Regions from separate parts of the Apilactobacillus intestinapis genome, predicted to be linked through region 1. Evidence: predicted binding sites of a transcription regulator. Region 1 holds the regulator's gene; each other region holds the start of a gene.
What was found. Region 1 encodes HrcA, which represses chaperone genes, less so after heat shock. Its sites were predicted from a motif close to TTAGCACTCNNNNNNNNNGAGTGCTAA; they were not measured.
Positions count from the first base shown of each region.

Region 2: groES (co-chaperone GroES) is a predicted target of HrcA. The motif match lies at 3,487-3,513, and genes of this name have one in related genera.
Region 3: ACOMA7_RS05740 (Hsp20/alpha crystallin family protein) is a predicted target of HrcA. The motif match lies at 2,829-2,855, and genes of this name have one in related genera.

Region 1 is NZ_JBMHFD010000001.1:147,443-153,137, forward strand. It holds gene infB (translation initiation factor IF-2) at 1-902, shown strand, start outside; gene rbfA (30S ribosome-binding factor RbfA) at 917-1,270, shown strand; gene truB (tRNA pseudouridine(55) synthase TruB) at 1,386-2,297, shown strand; gene ribF (riboflavin biosynthesis protein RibF) at 2,315-3,253, shown strand; gene hrcA (heat-inducible transcriptional repressor HrcA) at 3,358-4,398, shown strand; gene grpE (nucleotide exchange factor GrpE) at 4,413-4,985, shown strand; gene dnaK (molecular chaperone DnaK) at 5,012-5,695, shown strand, end outside.
Region 2 is NZ_JBMHFD010000005.1:46,105-51,799, forward strand. It holds gene tsaD (tRNA (adenosine(37)-N6)-threonylcarbamoyltransferase complex transferase subunit TsaD) at 1-600, shown strand, start outside; gene ACOMA7_RS04625 (ABC-F family ATP-binding cassette domain-containing protein) at 637-2,583, opposite strand; gene ACOMA7_RS04630 (redox-sensing transcriptional repressor Rex) at 2,750-3,385, shown strand; gene groES (co-chaperone GroES) at 3,556-3,840, shown strand; gene groL (chaperonin GroEL) at 3,876-5,489, shown strand; gene ACOMA7_RS04645 (glycosyltransferase family 4 protein) at 5,595-5,695, shown strand, end outside.
Region 3 is NZ_JBMHFD010000008.1:25,618-31,312, forward strand. It holds gene ACOMA7_RS05720 (DUF805 domain-containing protein) at 1-103, opposite strand, end outside; gene ACOMA7_RS05725 (DUF805 domain-containing protein) at 162-815, opposite strand; gene ACOMA7_RS05730 (hypothetical protein) at 996-1,727, opposite strand; gene ACOMA7_RS05735 (Hsp20/alpha crystallin family protein) at 1,843-2,262, opposite strand; gene ACOMA7_RS05740 (Hsp20/alpha crystallin family protein) at 2,291-2,719, opposite strand; gene ACOMA7_RS05745 (GH25 family lysozyme) at 2,966-4,486, opposite strand; gene ACOMA7_RS05750 (sensor histidine kinase) at 4,638-5,695, opposite strand, start outside.

The DNA of each region.
Region 1 (5,695 bases):
GTACTATGCATGTCGGTGACCCAATCGTAGTTGGTGACACATTCGGTCGTGTTAGAACTATGACTAACGAAAAGGGTAAGGACTTAGATGGTGCTAAACCATCAACTCCTATCGAAATTACTGGTTTAAACGATGTTCCAGAAGCTGGGGACCGTTTCGTAGTATTCGATGATGAAAAAACTGCCCGTGCAGCCGGTGAAGAAAGAGCTAAGGAAGCTCAAATGGAAGAACGTAAGAAGAACAACAGTGTTACTTTGGATAACTTATTCGAATCTCTAAAAGAAGGAGAAATGAAGGAAGTTGCCGTAATTATTAAGGCTGACGTTCAAGGTTCTGTTGAAGCACTTGCATCAAGTCTACAAAAGATTGATGTTGAAGGTGTTAAGGTTAACATCGTCCACAGTTCTGTTGGTGCAATTAACGAAAGTGATATTGCATTGGCTGAAGCAAGTAACGCTATCATCGTTGGATTTAACGTTCGTGCTACTCCACAAGCTAAGGCTCAAGCTGAAACTGATAACGTTGACATTCGTCTACACCAAGTTATCTACGATGCTATTGATGAAGTAGAATCAGCAATGAAGGGTATGCTAGCACCTAAGTACAAAGAAGAAGTTACTGGTGAAGTTGAAGTAAGACAACTTTACAAAGCTTCTAAGATTGGTACAATTGCAGGTGGAATGGTTACCGATGGTGTAATTAAACGTGACAGTAAGATTCGTTTAATCCGTGATAACGTTGTTATCTACAACGGTGAACTAAATAGTTTGAAGCGTTTCAAAGATGATGCTAAGGAAGTTAAGCAAGGATTTGAATGTGGACTTACTATTGAAAACTACAACGACATCAAGGAAGGTGACGTTGTAGAAGCCTACGAAATGAAAGAAGTTCCTGCTAAGTAAAGGAGTGAATTGATATGGCTCAATACAGAGTTGGAAGACTAGAACAAGAAATTCAAAAAGAAGTTAATGACATCTTATTAAAACGTGTGAGAGATCCACGAGTTCAAGGTGTAACCATTACTGGTGTTGACGTAACTGGTGACTTACAACAAGCTACTATTTACTACAGCATCTTATCTGATAACGATAATGATGAAGAAACTACCCAAAAAGGTTTGGATAAGGCAACATCATTAATCAGAGGTGAACTAGGTTCTCGTTTGAGTATCTACCGTACACCTGAATTAACATTCAAATTGGATGAATCAATTCAATATGGAAGTAAGATTGATCAATTAATCAACAAATTAAAACGAGAAGATCGTTAATAAAAAAAGAACCCGTAACTGATGTTATGGGTTCTTTTTGTTTGCTCTGATTTAGTGAAAAAAGGCGTCTATGATATAATTTAAGATATAAATAACATCTGAGGAGTCGTGTAATATGGACGGAATTATCCCATTATATAAAGAAAAGGGTATGACCAGTTTTGCCTGCGTTAGTCAATTACGAGGCATTTTAAAAATGAAACGAATTGGTCACAGTGGAACACTAGATCCAAACGTAGAAGGAGTTTTACCAATTTGTTTAGGTAAGGGTACCAAACTAGTGGAATACCTAATGAACTCAGGAAAGGTATATCAAGGCAGCATTACCTTAGGTTTTGATACCACAACCGAAGATTTAGACGGTGAAGTGGTCAGTACTAAACCACTAGAAAAGCCACTAACAGACGATGAAATTAATGAACTACTTAACAGTTTTGTTTCTGAAGATTTAATTCAAATTCCACCAATGTATTCAGCCGTGAAGGTTAATGGAAAAAGACTTTATGAATACGCCAGAAATGGTGAGGAAGTAGAACGTCCAGAAAGACATGTTCAAATTCATTACTTTAAACAAATCAAAGACAGCATTTATGATGAAGACAAAAAACAACAAACTATCTTCTTTGAAGTTGGTTGTGGTAAGGGAACCTATGTAAGAACGCTTGCTGTTGACTTTGGTAAAAAGATTGATATGCCAGCTGTGATGTCTAGTTTAACTAGAATTAAGAGTGGTGGTTTTACAATTGAAGATACTTTTAAGATTAGCGACGTAAAATCAGCCGTAGAAAATGACACTATCGATGACATCGTTAAATCAATTGATTACGCATTGACCGACTTTAAGCATGTTGAACTAAACGAAAGCCAATGGAAGATCGTCCAAAATGGTGGTTTCTTGGATTTAGGTGTTTTAGGTATAAATGACGATAAATGTGTGTTAACGTTTAACAACGAAGTTAAGGCTTTGTACTTCTATGATCAAAACAAACAAATTTACAAACCAGAAAAAATGTTTAGCAATCAATAATCGAAAGGCATGAAATTATGGAAATAATCAAATTACATCATCCATTGAGTTCTGATTTTCATCAATCAGAAAAGCTAGTTTTAGCAATGGGCTATTTCGATGGAATTCACTTAGGCCATCAAAAGGTATTGGAAAAAGCGCGCGATATTGCCATGCAGAAGAACCTACCTTTGGCAGTATTAACTTATGACCATAAACCTGCTGTAGTATATAAACAATTATCACCACATGATAGAAGAAACATCATTATGTCAGACAGCAAAAATGAAATGTTTGAATCATTGGGTGTTAATAAGGTGTTCGTTGTTAACTATAGTTTTAGTTTTCAAAACCAGACACCACAAGAATTTGTTGATAACTACCTAGTTAGATTTAATGCCGACACCGTAGTTGCCGGAACGGATCATACTTATGGTGCCAAGGACGCAACAATGGACTTACTACCAAATTATGCAAAAAATCGATTTGATGTAGTTGCCGTGGACTTGGCAGATTATCAATTAGAAAAAATCAGTTCAACTAGAATTAGAAAGAACCTAGACGAAGGTCACATTCAAACAGTGAACCATTTAATGGGAAGACCATTTCAAACTGGTGGAACTGTTGTCCATGGCTTTGCCCGTGGTCGTGAATTGGGCTATCCAACAGCCAACATCGAACACGATGAACTACAATGGCTACCAACTATCGGTGTCTACGTAGTTGATGTGTTTATCGGTGAAAAAAAGTATCATGGGATGGCTTCAATTGGGCGTAACGTTACCTTTGGTGATAAGAATCCAATCACAGTAGAAATTAATATTTTAGATTTTAATGACAATATATATGGTGAAGTATTAAAGGTAGATTGGCTATACCGTATTCGTGGTGAAGTGAAGTTTGAAGGGATTGATAAGCTAATTAAGCAACTTCAATCTGACGAAGATTTCACACGTCAATATTTTGAAAATAACTAGTCTTTTTCTTGACTTATATAGATGGCTTTGGTAAATTAATAATTGTGGTTAGCACTTAACACAGATGACTGCTAAAGGTGCTAATCGATAAGGAGTGATCGGGTATGCTTACTGAAAGAGAAAAAATGATTTTGAAAATCATCGTTAATGATTACACAAAATCAGGTGTTCCTGTTGGTTCAAAGGCATTATCCAGTCAATTACCAATACATGTCAGTTCAGCAACCGTCAGAAATGAAATGGCATTTCTAGAAGAGATTGGTTTAATTACCAAGAATCATTCTTCATCGGGACGTGTTCCATCAATCGAAGGTTATCGCTACTATGTTGATAACTTGTTGAATCCAAATCCAATTGATAACAGTGATATGATGATTATTCAAAATTCACTATCAGGAAGATTTAGACAAATTGATGAAATCGTTCAACAATCAGCTGACATTCTATCTAACTTAACAAATTACACTGCATTGACTTTAAAGCCGGAACAAGAAACAACTCCCGTTTTGGGGAGCTTTCGTTTAGTTCCACTTGGTAATCATAAGGTGATGGCAATTCTAATCACTGATAATGATGAAGTTGTTAACCAGGTTTTCCATATTGATGGTGACTTGGGCGGTGACAAGTTAGATGCCGTTGTCAGAATGATCAATGACAAGTTAGCAGGGAAGCCTTTAGACGAAGTTATCACTAAGTTGAAGACAGAAATCGTACCTGAAATTCTCAAGTACGTTAAGAACCCTGATAGCTTAGTTCAAACTCTTGATGATGTTTTGATGCAAGCTTCTACTAATCAGTTTTATATCGGTGGTGAATTGAATCTATTGAGTTTTACTGATAATAATGACATCAGTTATCTAAAGCCAATTTACTCATTGTTAAATGATACTGATGATGCTGCGAAGTTCATCAAGAGTTCAGATAATTCAATTTCCGTTCAAATTGGACCGGAATTAAGCAATGATCTATTAAAGGATTACAGTATTATTACTGGTTCCTATGATGTTGGACCATATGGAAAGGGTGTTATCGCCGTTCTAGGTCCTACTAGGATGCCATATTCTAGAGTAATTGGAATCGTTGATGGATTTAGAAATGAATTATCAAAGAAACTGAGAAATTATTATGATAAATATAATCAGTAAAAGGAGGCATTCATTTGGCTAGCAAGAAGGATGATGAAAAAGACCTAGAAAAAGCAACTTCAAAGAAAGAAGCTGCTAAGGACAAAGGCGCCGACAAAAAGAAGGACGCTAAGAAAGATAAAAAGGATTCATTAGAAAAGCAAGTTGAAGAACTTCAACAACAAGTTGAAGATTTCTCTGACAAGTATCTTCGTGCTGAAGCAGAAATGCAAAACATGCAAACACGATTCAAGCGTGAACGTGCAGATATCTACAAGTATGATGGTCAAAAACTAGCAACTAGTATCTTACCTGCAATGGATAACTTGGAACGTGCATTGGGTGTTGAAGTTTCAGATGATAGTGGAAAGCAATTAAAACAAGGTGTTGAACTTGTTCTAAAGCATTTCAACAAAGCATTATCTGAAAATGGCATTGAAGAAATTGATGTCTTAAACAAACCATTTGACCCAAGCGAGTGTCAAGCGGTTCAAACAGTTCCTGCAGATGATGATCATCCAGCAGACACTGTTGTAGAAATTTTACAAAAAGGCTACAAACTAGCTGATCGTGTTATTCGACCATGCATGGTTGTAGTTGCTCAATAAAAAAATAATCAAGGAGATAATAAATTATGGCAAGTAATAAAATTATCGGTATCGATTTAGGTACTACTAACTCAGCTGTTGCTGTTCTTGAAGGTAAAGAACCAAAAATCATTACTAATCCAGAAGGTTCACGTACAACTCCATCTGTTGTTGCATTTAAAGATGGCGAACCACAAGTTGGTGAAGTTGCTAAGCGTCAAATGATCACAAACCCAAACACCATTGCTTCAATTAAGAGTCACATGGGTGAAGAAGGTTACACTGTAGATGTTGATGGTAAGAAGTACACTCCACAACAAATCTCAGCAATGATCCTACAATACATCAAGGGATTCGCTGAAGACTACTTAGGTGACACTGTTAGCGAAGCCGTTATCACTGTTCCTGCATACTTCAACGACTCACAAAGACAAGCAACTAAGGATGCTGGTAAGATTGCTGGTTTAGATGTAAAACGTATCATCAACGAACCAACTGCTGCATCATTAGCTTACGGTCTAGACAAGCAAGATAAAGACGAAAAAGTTCTTGTATATGACCTTGGTGGTGGTACTTTTGATGTTTCCGTTCTTGAATTAGGTGACGGTGTATTCCAAGTACTATCAACTAATGGTGATACTCACTTAGGTGGGGATGACTTTGATAAGAGAGTTATGGACTACCTAGTAGAACAATTTAAGAACGAAAATGGCATCGACTTATCACAAGAC
Region 2 (5,695 bases), on a different contig from region 1:
TTAGTCCTAATGAAAGAAGAGGGCGACTTCAAAATTATCGGTGAAACTAGGGATGACGCCGCCGGAGAAGCATACGACAAGGTTGGTCGAGTATTGGGAATTAATTACCCAGCTGGTCCTAAGGTTGATGCAATGGCTGCAGAAGGTAAGGATACCTTTAACTTCCCACGTGCGATGGAAAAAGAAGATAACTTTGATTTCTCATTCAGTGGTTTAAAGAGTGCGTTTCTAAACACCACTCACCATGCTGATCAAATTCATGAAGAATTGGATAAGAACGATTTAGCTGCTAGTTTCCAAAGTGCCGTCGTTGATGTTTTAGTTGATAAGACCACTAGAGCATTACAAGAATATCCTGTTTCTCAATTGATTTTAGCCGGTGGGGTTGCCGCTAATAAGGGCCTTCGCAGTGCTTTAGAAGAAGCAATCGATAAGATTGATACAACAGAATTAATCAAGGTACCAAACAAACTTTGTGGTGACAATGCCGCAATGATTGGTGCAGCCGGATACGTCATGGCAAAGAAGAATGTCTTTGCTGGCGTTAACTTGAATGCTGACCCAAGTTTGGAATTCGACCTTTTGGAAGATGAAGAATAAAAAAAGATGAATCCGTTTTGGATTCATCTTTTTTGTTTATTCAAGTTCCATCATTGCGTTTTCCCAATTGGTTTCAATCTCTTCTATCTTAGAGTTAATATCGGTTAGTTTAGCTTGCAAATCATTAAGCTTTTCAATGTCATTTAAGTTTTCTGGTTTAACCATTTCAGCTTCAATTGCTGATTTATCTTTTTGAGCGGAGTCTAGTTGTTCTTCTAGGTCTTCCACCTGACGTTTTAGCTTACGTTGCTTCTTTTGTAACTCTTTGTTAGCAATGAATTCTTTTTGATTTTGTGACTTTGGTTTTGTATCTTCAACATCTTCGGTCTTGGCTTGTTCTTCTTTTTTGTGTTCCTCAATGGCAGCTTGTTCTTCCTTCTTTTCTACATAATAGTTGTAGTTACCAAGGAATAGTTCGCTACCATCAGGGGATAGTTCAACAATTTGAGTGGCTAACTTATTGATGAAGTATCTATCATGGGATACAAACAAAATAGTTCCATCGAAATTGATCAATGCGTTTTCCAACACTTCTCTACTATCGATATCCAAATGGTTGGTAGGTTCATCTAGGATTAAGAAGTTATCGTGATTCATGGATAGCTTAGTTAAAACTAGGCGGGCCTTTTCACCACCAGAAAGGTTACCAACTACTTTTTCAACGTCTTCACCAGAGAACAAGAAACTACCTAGAATTGAACGAATGCGTTGTTCCGGGTAAGTAGGGTAGTCGTCCCAGATTTCGTTTAAGACGGTCTTGTTGGGGTGTAGGTTATCTTGGTGTTGGTCGTAGTAACCAATTTGAACGCCGGTACCACGTTCGATTTCACCAGATTGGAGTGGTAATTGCTTCATGATAGTCTTTAGCAATGTTGACTTACCAATTCCGTTTGGCCCAATCAATGCTACCGCTTGATTACGTTTAACATCAATATTGATGTTTTTAGATAGAATTTTATCATCGTATCCGATTGCGGCATCACGGACGTTTAAAACGACGTTTCCACTTTGTTTTTCAGGAGTGAATGAAAGACGAGCGGATTTATCATCACGGGTTGGTGCCGCAATTTTTTCCATCTTTTCCAATTGAGTTCTTCTTGATTGAGCCCGTTTAGTAGTGGATGCACGAACAATGTTTTTATCAACGAAGTCTTGCATCTCTTTGATTTTCTTTTGTTGCTTTTCGTATTCCTTTAGTTGATGTTGGTAATTAAGTTTCTTTTGCTCAACATAACTGGAGTAGTTCCCGACATAATGAGTCATGTGACCTTGTGATAGGTCGTAGACTTGATCGACAATCTTATCCATGAAGAAACGGTCATGGGAGATAATTAGAAGGGCACCATGATAACTCTTTAGATAATCTTCCAACCAACTAATGGTCTTAACATCAATATGGTTAGTAGGTTCGTCTAGAATCAATAGGTCCTTCTTTTGTAGAAGCAACTTGGCCATTGCTAGTTGGGTTTGTTGACCACCTGATAGCTCACTAATTTTATGGTCGTACATTTCTTCACCGAAGCCAAATCCGTTTAACACGGCCTTAATTTCGGCTTGATAAGAAAAACCGTTCTTGGCGGTAAACTCAGCTTGAAGTTGGTCATAAGTTTGTGAAACCTCAGCCAGCTTTTCTGGATCCGAGTTGATGTTTGGATCAGCCATCTTGTTTTCGTATTCGTGAATTTTATTTTCTAAATCGATTAAATCAGCAAAGACATTGGTCATTTCTTCGATGATGGTGGCATCAGAAGTTAGACCAGTATTTTGGGCTAAGTATCCAATGGTGATACCTTTTTTGGTGGTGACTTCACCTTCATCAATTGGTTCATCGCCCAAAATCATTTTCACTAAGGTTGACTTACCAGCACCGTTTCGACCAACCAAGGCGACCTTGCTGTTTTCTTCGATACTCAAGTTAACGCTTGTGAAAAGATCTTGCCCACCAAATCGTTTTGTCATTTTATTTGCTTGTAAAATAATCATAAAATTCACCTCCTAATTCTCTTGTTTTATCAGTAATAATGACTATTTTAGCATATTTCCCCCGATAAATTAAAATGTTCAATCCTTTTTAGTAGATGATAATATTTTCACAAACTTTGTTTTTATGATAGAATACATAAATGTTATGAAAGATTCGGGAGGGAAGATTTTGGATATTAAAATTCCTAGGGCAACGGCTAAAAGATTGCCTATGTATTATCGATATCTTAGCGGTTTACACGACGCGAAAATAAAGAGAATATCCTCTAGTACTTTTGCTGAAGCAGTTCAAGTTGATTCAGCAACCATTAGAAGAGATTTATCCTATTTTGGAGCTCTTGGAAAACGTGGATATGGATACGAGGTTGATAATTTATTAGACTTCTTCAAGAAGATTCTAAATCAAGATCACTTAACAAATGTTGCATTAGTCGGTTTAGGTAATTTGGGTCAAGCCTTACTACACTTTAATTTTCACAAAGATAGTAACGTAAGAATCTCAGCTGCCTTTGATATTCATGACGACATGATCAACACTGTTCAAAGTGGTGTACCAGTATACGATGTTAAAGACTTACAAGAACAATTAAGAGATCAACAAATTGAAGTAGTTATTTTTACTGTTCCAGCAACCGTAGTTCAAGACCTATGTGATGAAGCCGTAAAGGGTGGAGCAAAGGGTATCATGAACTTTACTTCAAAACGTTTATCAGTTCCCAAAAATGTCAGAGTGCAAAACGTTGATTTAACCAACGAATTACAAACATTAATTTACTTCATTGAACACTATGAAGGTGAATAAGAAAGATGAGCCATTGGCCCATCTTTTTTTGTAGGATTATATCGTGTAGGGTTTAAAATTCTTGCATATGAATCTAAAAAATAATATATTATTTATAGTGATTAGCACTTATAATAAATGACTGCTAACACTGATAAAACAGATAAAAAAACAAAGTGAGGTCAAGCAAAATGTTAAAACCATTGGGTGATCGTGTAATTATTGAAGCACAAGAAGCTAAAGAAGAAACAGTTGGAGGCATTGTGTTAGCAAATAATGCTAAAGAAAAACCACAAACTGGAAAAGTTGTTGCCGTAGGAAACGGTAGAGTTTTAGACAATGGCCAAACTGTTACACCAGAAGTTAAGAAGGGTGACGAAGTTGTTTACGACAAGTACTCAGGTACTTCAGTAGACTACGATGGTCAAAAATATTTAGTACTAAAAGAAAGCGACATTTTAGCTGTCGTTGAATAATAAATAAAACGAAATTATTAATGAGGTGAATAAAAATGGCTAAGGAAGTTAAATTTTCAGAAGACGCAAGACGTTCAATGCTAAGAGGTGTTGATAAACTTGCAAACACTGTTAAGACTACATTAGGACCAAAGGGTAGAAACGTTGTTGTTGAACAATCAACAGGTACACCAAACATTACTAATGATGGTGTTACAATCGCTAAGTCAATCGAACTACCAAATCATTTTGAAAACATGGGTGCTAAGTTAGTATCAGAAGTTGCATCAAAGACTGACGACATTGCCGGTGATGGTACTACTACTGCTACTGTATTAACTCAAGCAATCGTAAACGAAGGAATGAAGAACGTTACTGCCGGTGCCAACCCAGTTGGTGTTCGTCGCGGTATCGAAAAGGCAACCGAAGTAGCCGTTGAAAAGCTACACAAGATGTCAAACGAAATTAAGAGCAAGAATGATATTGCTCAAATCGCTTCCATTTCAGCTGCTAACCCAGAAGTTGGTGAATTAATCGCCGATGCTATGGAAAAGGTTGGAAACGATGGTGTTATCACTGTTGAAGATTCACGTGGTGTTAACACAACTATGGACGTTGTAGAAGGTATGCAATTCGATCGTGGTTACATGTCACAATACATGGTTACCGACAACGACAAGATGCAAGCTGACTTAGACAACCCATACATCTTGGTTACTGACAAGAAGATTAACAACATTCAAGAAATCCTACCAGTTTTACAATCAGTTGTTGAACAAGGTCGTTCACTTCTAATCATTGCTGATGATATTGGTGGTGAAGCACTACCAACATTGGTACTAAACAAGATGCGTGGTACTTTCAACGTTGTTGCTGTTAAGGCTCCTGGTTTTGGTGACCGTCGTAAGGCTCAACTACAAGATATTTCAGTTCTTACAGGCGCTACTTTAATCACTGACGACTTAGGATTAAACCTAAAGGATGTAACCATTGATCAATTAGGTCAAGCTAACAAGGTTAACGTTACTAAGGATGACACTACAATCGTTCAAGGTGCCGGTGACAAGGACCAATTAGCTGCACGTGTTGCAGAAATCAAGAACCAACTAGAAACTACTACATCAGAATTCGACAAAGAAAAGCTACGTGAACGTTTAGCTAAGTTAGCCGGTGGTGTTGCTGTTATCCGTGTTGGTGCAGCTACCGAAACTGAACTAAAAGAACGTAAGTACAGAATTGAAGATGCTTTGAACTCAACTAGAGCCGCTGTTGAAGAAGGCTTCGTTCCTGGTGGTGGAACTGCATTCATCAATATTCTAAAGGATCTAGAAGAAATCCCTGCTGAAGGTGACGAAAAGACTGGTGTAAACATTGTTTTACGTGCTCTAGAAGCTCCAGTTAGACAAATTGCCCACAACGCCGGAATTGATGGTTCAATCGTTGTTGAACATCTAAAGGGCAAGGAAATGGGTATTGGTTTCAATGCCGCTACTGGTGAATACGAAGATATGATTAAGGCCGGAGTTGTTGATCCAACCAAGGTATCAAGATCAGCTCTTCAAAACGCCGCATCTGTTTCAGCATTACTATTAACTACTGAAGCTGTTGTTGCTAACTTACCAGAAGAAAAGAAAGATTCAATGAACCCTTCAATGGGACCAATGATGTAATAAAAAAGGATTCCTTTGGGAATCCTTTTTTTGTTTAACCTTGTTTTTAATCTGTTACATTTGTATAATTTATTAATAGTATTATAAAACGAAAGGATAACGATTATGCTAAAATTCGAAATTATCGTTTCCCTTTTCGCGACAATGTTAATTTCTGCTGTGGTAACGCCGTTTATCAGAAAGTTAGCATTTCGCTGGGGAGCTAT
Region 3 (5,695 bases), on a different contig from region 1:
CTTTTAGAACATCCGTTGAACTGGTCTTATTTTTATCAATAATTATTTGATTATCACCTTGGTTAGATCCACAGAAACTGCAAAAAATATCACTATATGCCATTTGGTTTCCACAGTTTGAACAATATTTTACACTCATTTAAAATCCCTTTCCAGCTTTGTTACAAACGATAAAGCATAAAATGCATCTCGTTGATATATATTACGATGTATATCAACGCTGCTAACATTGAATAAATTACATACAGCACAATTATCCAAATCTTTTTGGACTTATCCATACTAACGTTTCTATACTTATTGCCGTTTACAACGGATTTTTGACAAAAAATGACAAGTAACGCTATTAGACCAAAAAGAGGAATGAAGCCAAGAAAAATAAAACGTCCAGATAGGTTAGTATCATGTAATCTTCTAACGGCTACAGATAAAGATGCAATCGCTATTACACTGGATACAAGTCCTAATATAACTGAAATTGAAAACAGAACAGCTGGATGAATTTCAGAAAATACAATCGCTGATCTGTAGTTAATACCAACGTATGCATTTATATAAAGGACCCCAAACAATGCTATCCGATTGAATAAGTAGAACCACCAATATTCAGCTCTGGTGGCAACACCACTTAAGTTAAATGCATTTTTCAAGCACTTGGTTACGGCATCCGTAAAGCGAATCCTTTTAGTGCTATCTTTCTCTAAATTATTTGTAGAGTTATTTTCTATGTACGATTGTCTTGTTCCACAATTTGCACAAAAAGAATCCTTTACGGATAGTTCAGCACCGCAGTTTGAACAATATTTTATTTTCATTCATTAATCAATCCTTTATATGTATTATATTTCAAAGATACTATGAGTAAGATGTCTTTTCTATAAAGGTTAAAGCATTCTTATCATGAATAAAAAATACAAATCAACATTTAACTAAACATTACTTTGCTTTTAATAAAAAAAGAACTGCCAAAACTTGGCAGCTCTTTTTGATAGATATTATAGGTCGTAACCAATCATGATATTCTTGAAGGCATTTAAGCAGCCTTTATCAATGCGTTGGTTTAAGAATCTTTCGTTAGTAATATTAGCGTTATCGAAGTATGAAGAAGACATGTTAACTTCTGGGCATAGTTCGATGAACTTCTTAATCATGTTATCGTCAAATGAATGTGGTTGAACATCAATGCTTAAACCAAATTCTTGGTGGTAGAAGCACATTACCATTTGTTTTAGTAATACCGTCATAGCACGATTTGGAACGGTTGTGATGTCAGCTTCAACCTTTAGGACATCATAGTAACGATCAAACAATTGGTATTGGGCGTTGTAACCTTGAACCACGTTGATTCTGGCAACTTTGATGTTTTCCATTGAGTAACCTGAATCTAACATGTCTTGTTCACGTTTTGATAATTCATCGCTCTTAATGTATTTGATTGGGTCAGTTCTTAGGATCATTTCCATGTTAGGAATGTCATCCTTAGAAGATGTGACTGGCTTGTAAACCATACTATTGAATTGGAATGATGTTTCTTTTGACATTGAGGCGTCAATGTTTTGAGCATTGTTATAACGCGCTTGTTCTACCTCTCCGTGGTTCTTAATTACTACGTATATAATTACCGCTAAAGCAATGATGATACCGATAGTAATCGCTAATATTGGATTAGCTACCACACATAAAAGTAAAAATATTAGAACTAACGCTCCTGAACAACCTAATCTCATCTACTAACACTCCAATCATCCTTAAAAAATCATTACAATTCCATTATAATATTTTTTCACTTTATATTACAGAAAAAAATACACAAAAAAAGAGCCATAACGGCTCTTTTTTGAATTAGTTAATAGAAATTGAGTGCTTTGATTCCTTTTCAGCTGATTTAGGTACCATGATATCCAAGATACCACCGTCATACTTAGCACCAATCTTATCAGTGTCCGCATCAGGTAAGTAGAATGAACGACTGACATCGCTAGATGTTCTTTCGCTTCTAATCAACTTACCGTCTTCATCTTTTTGTTCCTTATTCAAATCGTGAATAGCATGGATTGTTAAGGTATCGTTTTCGTAATTAATGTTGATATCTTCCTTCTTAAATCCAGGTAGTTCAGCTTTCACTTCGAATTCATCATCATTTTCGATAACATCTGTCTTCATCTTTGAAGAGTTAGCCATGTTTCTGCCTAATCCATCAAAGAAGTTGCTCATTGGATCCATAAAGTCGTTGAATACATTGTTTCTTAGTTCGTTTGCCATAAGATATCCCTCCTATTATTTGAGTTAATTAGTTAATGCTGATTTTGTGTGCTTCTTCATCCTTAACTTCTTGCTTTGGTAATGTAATCTTTAAAATACCGCCATCGTAGTCGGCAGCTACATTATCAATATCGATATCAGGTAGGTAGAATGCACGAGCGATGTTGCTTGAAGTGCGTTCCTTTCTTAATACCTTACCTTCCTTGTTGGTGTCTTCCTTGCTCAAGTCATGTGTAGCATGAATACTTAGAGTATCGTTGTTGTAATCTAGATGAATTTCATCCTTCTTGAAACCAGGTAATTCAGAGCTTACTACGTAATTATCTTCGTTTTCAATAACGTCAGTCTTCATTTGATTACCAGCAACTGAATTGAAGAAATTCTTACCAAAGTCACCGAAGAAATCGTTCATTGGATCAAATACATTGAAGTCTCTGTTTCTTAATTCGTTAGCCATAATCAAAGCCCCTTTTCATTATTTTATTTTCAATATTTAGTTGGTAGTTATTTATTTCCTATCAACAATTCTTATATTAGTCAGTATTGGTCAAATAGTCAAGAGAAAACTAGCACTTAATTGCATCGAGTGCTAAAAATACGTTATAAACGTTGATATATCAATGTTTATTTTTAATAAAAAATTTAAAAAAGATACAAAAAAAGACGATTCAATCGAAGAATCGTCTTTTTGATCAAAGTTTTTTTATTTAAACATTGCACCGTAAGCCCAACCAATAAATTTACCTTGGTAGTAAGCCTTGTAGTAGTACTTCTTCCAGCCGTCTTTCTTAGCACGTTGGGTGATTTGTACTGGGGTGTATGCGTATCCGGTACCGTAGTTAGTAACGTGAATATCAGCGAATCCACTGTTACCAACGTGATTGTAGAAGTTTACCTTTGGGTGCATTCTAACAATCTTAGTTGCGCGGTACTTAGAATAAGTAACGTTGGTTACCAAACCGTTGGTATTGATCCAACCTAATACCTTACCGTTTTGTAGAACACGGTAGTAAGTACGACCATTTGAAGTATTCTTAGCTATTGAGTTAATAGTAACTCGCTTGGTTGCGTAAGAATTACTCTTATGAACGGCCTTAGTGTTCTTCTTGTAATGGTTATCACCAGGGACGTGGTTGTAAATCTTCAAACCAGTACCACCTGCAATAGTCATTGATTTATTAACGGCAGTGTAATTAACATTCTTAACTACTGCTTTTTTCTTTGGCTTAGTAGTTGTTGTTGATGCTGAGTTATCACTATTGTTATTTGAATCATTGCTATTGTTAGTGTTGTTATCACCATTGGTGTTATTGCTGGTGTTATTGTTGCTGTTAGCATTGTTGTCGCTGTTGGCATTATTGTCACCATTGGTATTGTTTGAATCATTACTATTGTTATTTGTGTTGGCAGCTTGTTGGTTAGCTTGGCTAGCCGCATTCTGTTGCGCAGCACTTTGTTTATTGTTTACCTTATTAGAAGATTGGTCACTCTTTGGCGCTTTAATCTTTGGTATTGGAGCAGGATTATTGGCATCGGCAATATCACCAATGAACCAGTTAGCATCCTTTGAGGTAAACATACTTGCATCTAGGTTTTTACCTAATGCATTTGAATGGAATTTATCAGTAAATTGCCATAGAACATGTTCTCTTGCGGGTTCATTGTTTTGGTATGCGGCTAACCAGTAACCGTCATAGTTAGCAACTGAGCTAGCTGCGTTTTGCACCATGAAATTAGCGTATGAGTAGAACAGAATCTTACGTTGACCAACTAATGGTCTCAATGCCTTCAACCATGCATCGGTTGATTCATTGGTTCCACCAGAAGTAACGGTTTGTGATTCATAATCATTTACGTAAAATCTTGCACGTGGTGCACGGCTGTATAGCACCTTAGCTTCATATGCGGCATCACTAGGATTTTCGTATTGACTAAATGAGTATACACCGTATGGGATACCGTACTTGTCCATTAGATCACGATTGTGTTCAAATGTCTTGTCGGCATAGGCACTACCGTATTGCACTCTCAAAATAACAAATGGTACTTCATTTTTTAATTGTTGGGCTTGGGTATCGGTAAGACTGCCTTGCCATTCTGACATGTCATAAACGGTATTTGATGTGTTAGCGTTGCTTGCATCAGCCATCGCTGGTACAGAGGTGCTAGCAAGCATCAAACCGATTACGGCAACAATCGAAAACCATAATCCTTTTTTTCTCATATAAAGATATAAAGAAATTAAAAAATTAATTTATATCTTATACACCTCCTCTTATCGTTTTATCATTATTGCATATTGTAACAGAGCCGGAGGGGTAAAAGAAAGCCAATTCCATATTAAATTTTAGAAAAACTTTGTAATATTTAATATTTTATAAATTAATATTTACTGTAAAAATTGATCCAGTTGGGTGATTATCACGGACATGAATTCGACCATGGTGTTGATCGACTATCCATTTAGCGATTGATAATCCCAGACCAGTTCCCCCAGTCTTTGAATTTCTAGACTTATCTGTACGGTAGAAACGTTCAAAGATACGCGCCTTGTCTTCGTCAGGAACACCGTTTCCAGTATCTGAAACCACAATCTTTAGATTACTGTGGTTCTTTACAATTTTAACAGCAACGGTGCCACCCTTTGGTGTGTATTTCATCGCGTTATCAATTAGGATAACCACCAATTGTTTAATCAAGTCGGCATCAATATGGCCAGTTCCATCGACATCGATAGTGTCGACAAATGACTTGTTTTGACTTGTGGCAATCTCATTGAATGGTGACAAGACACCTTCAAAGAATGGTTTCAATTCGACATCGGAGAGTTGCGCTTGGACGATGTTGGAATCAGAACGCGCTAGCGTCAATAGTCGTTGGGTTAAGACCTTTAGATGCTTAACCTCTTCTAATGTCGTCGATACCGGTTGAATCTGATCGACGACTTTATCGTTTGGTTTGGTTAGCAAGAATTCCATTTGGTTTTGAATAACCGTCAATGGCGTTCTCAATTCATGGGCGGCGTTGGAACTAAATTCCTTTTGTCTGTGCCATGAATTAATGATTGGTTTCATACTCGACTTAGATAGGTAGTAAGCAATTAAAATCGCGATTGCCCAGAAGAATATCAAGGTCACAATCAATGCTTCGACGAAACTGTGTAAGGCAAGTAAATCAGCATCGATATTTTGCAAAATCAATACATAATTACCCGCATATTCGGGATTGGTGTTGTCGTCGGACACCTTTAATAGAATCCCTCTAAACGTGGTCACATAATTGTGAGACCACAAAGTAATTTCTTCAACTTGATTTAATTTTCTATTCTTAACGGTCAACTTACTCAATAGCTTGTAGTTTCTTTGACCAAGCATCCCTCTATTGGAAATAATTCCCTTTTTATTGAAGACAATCACGTTAGTCTGAAAATCAC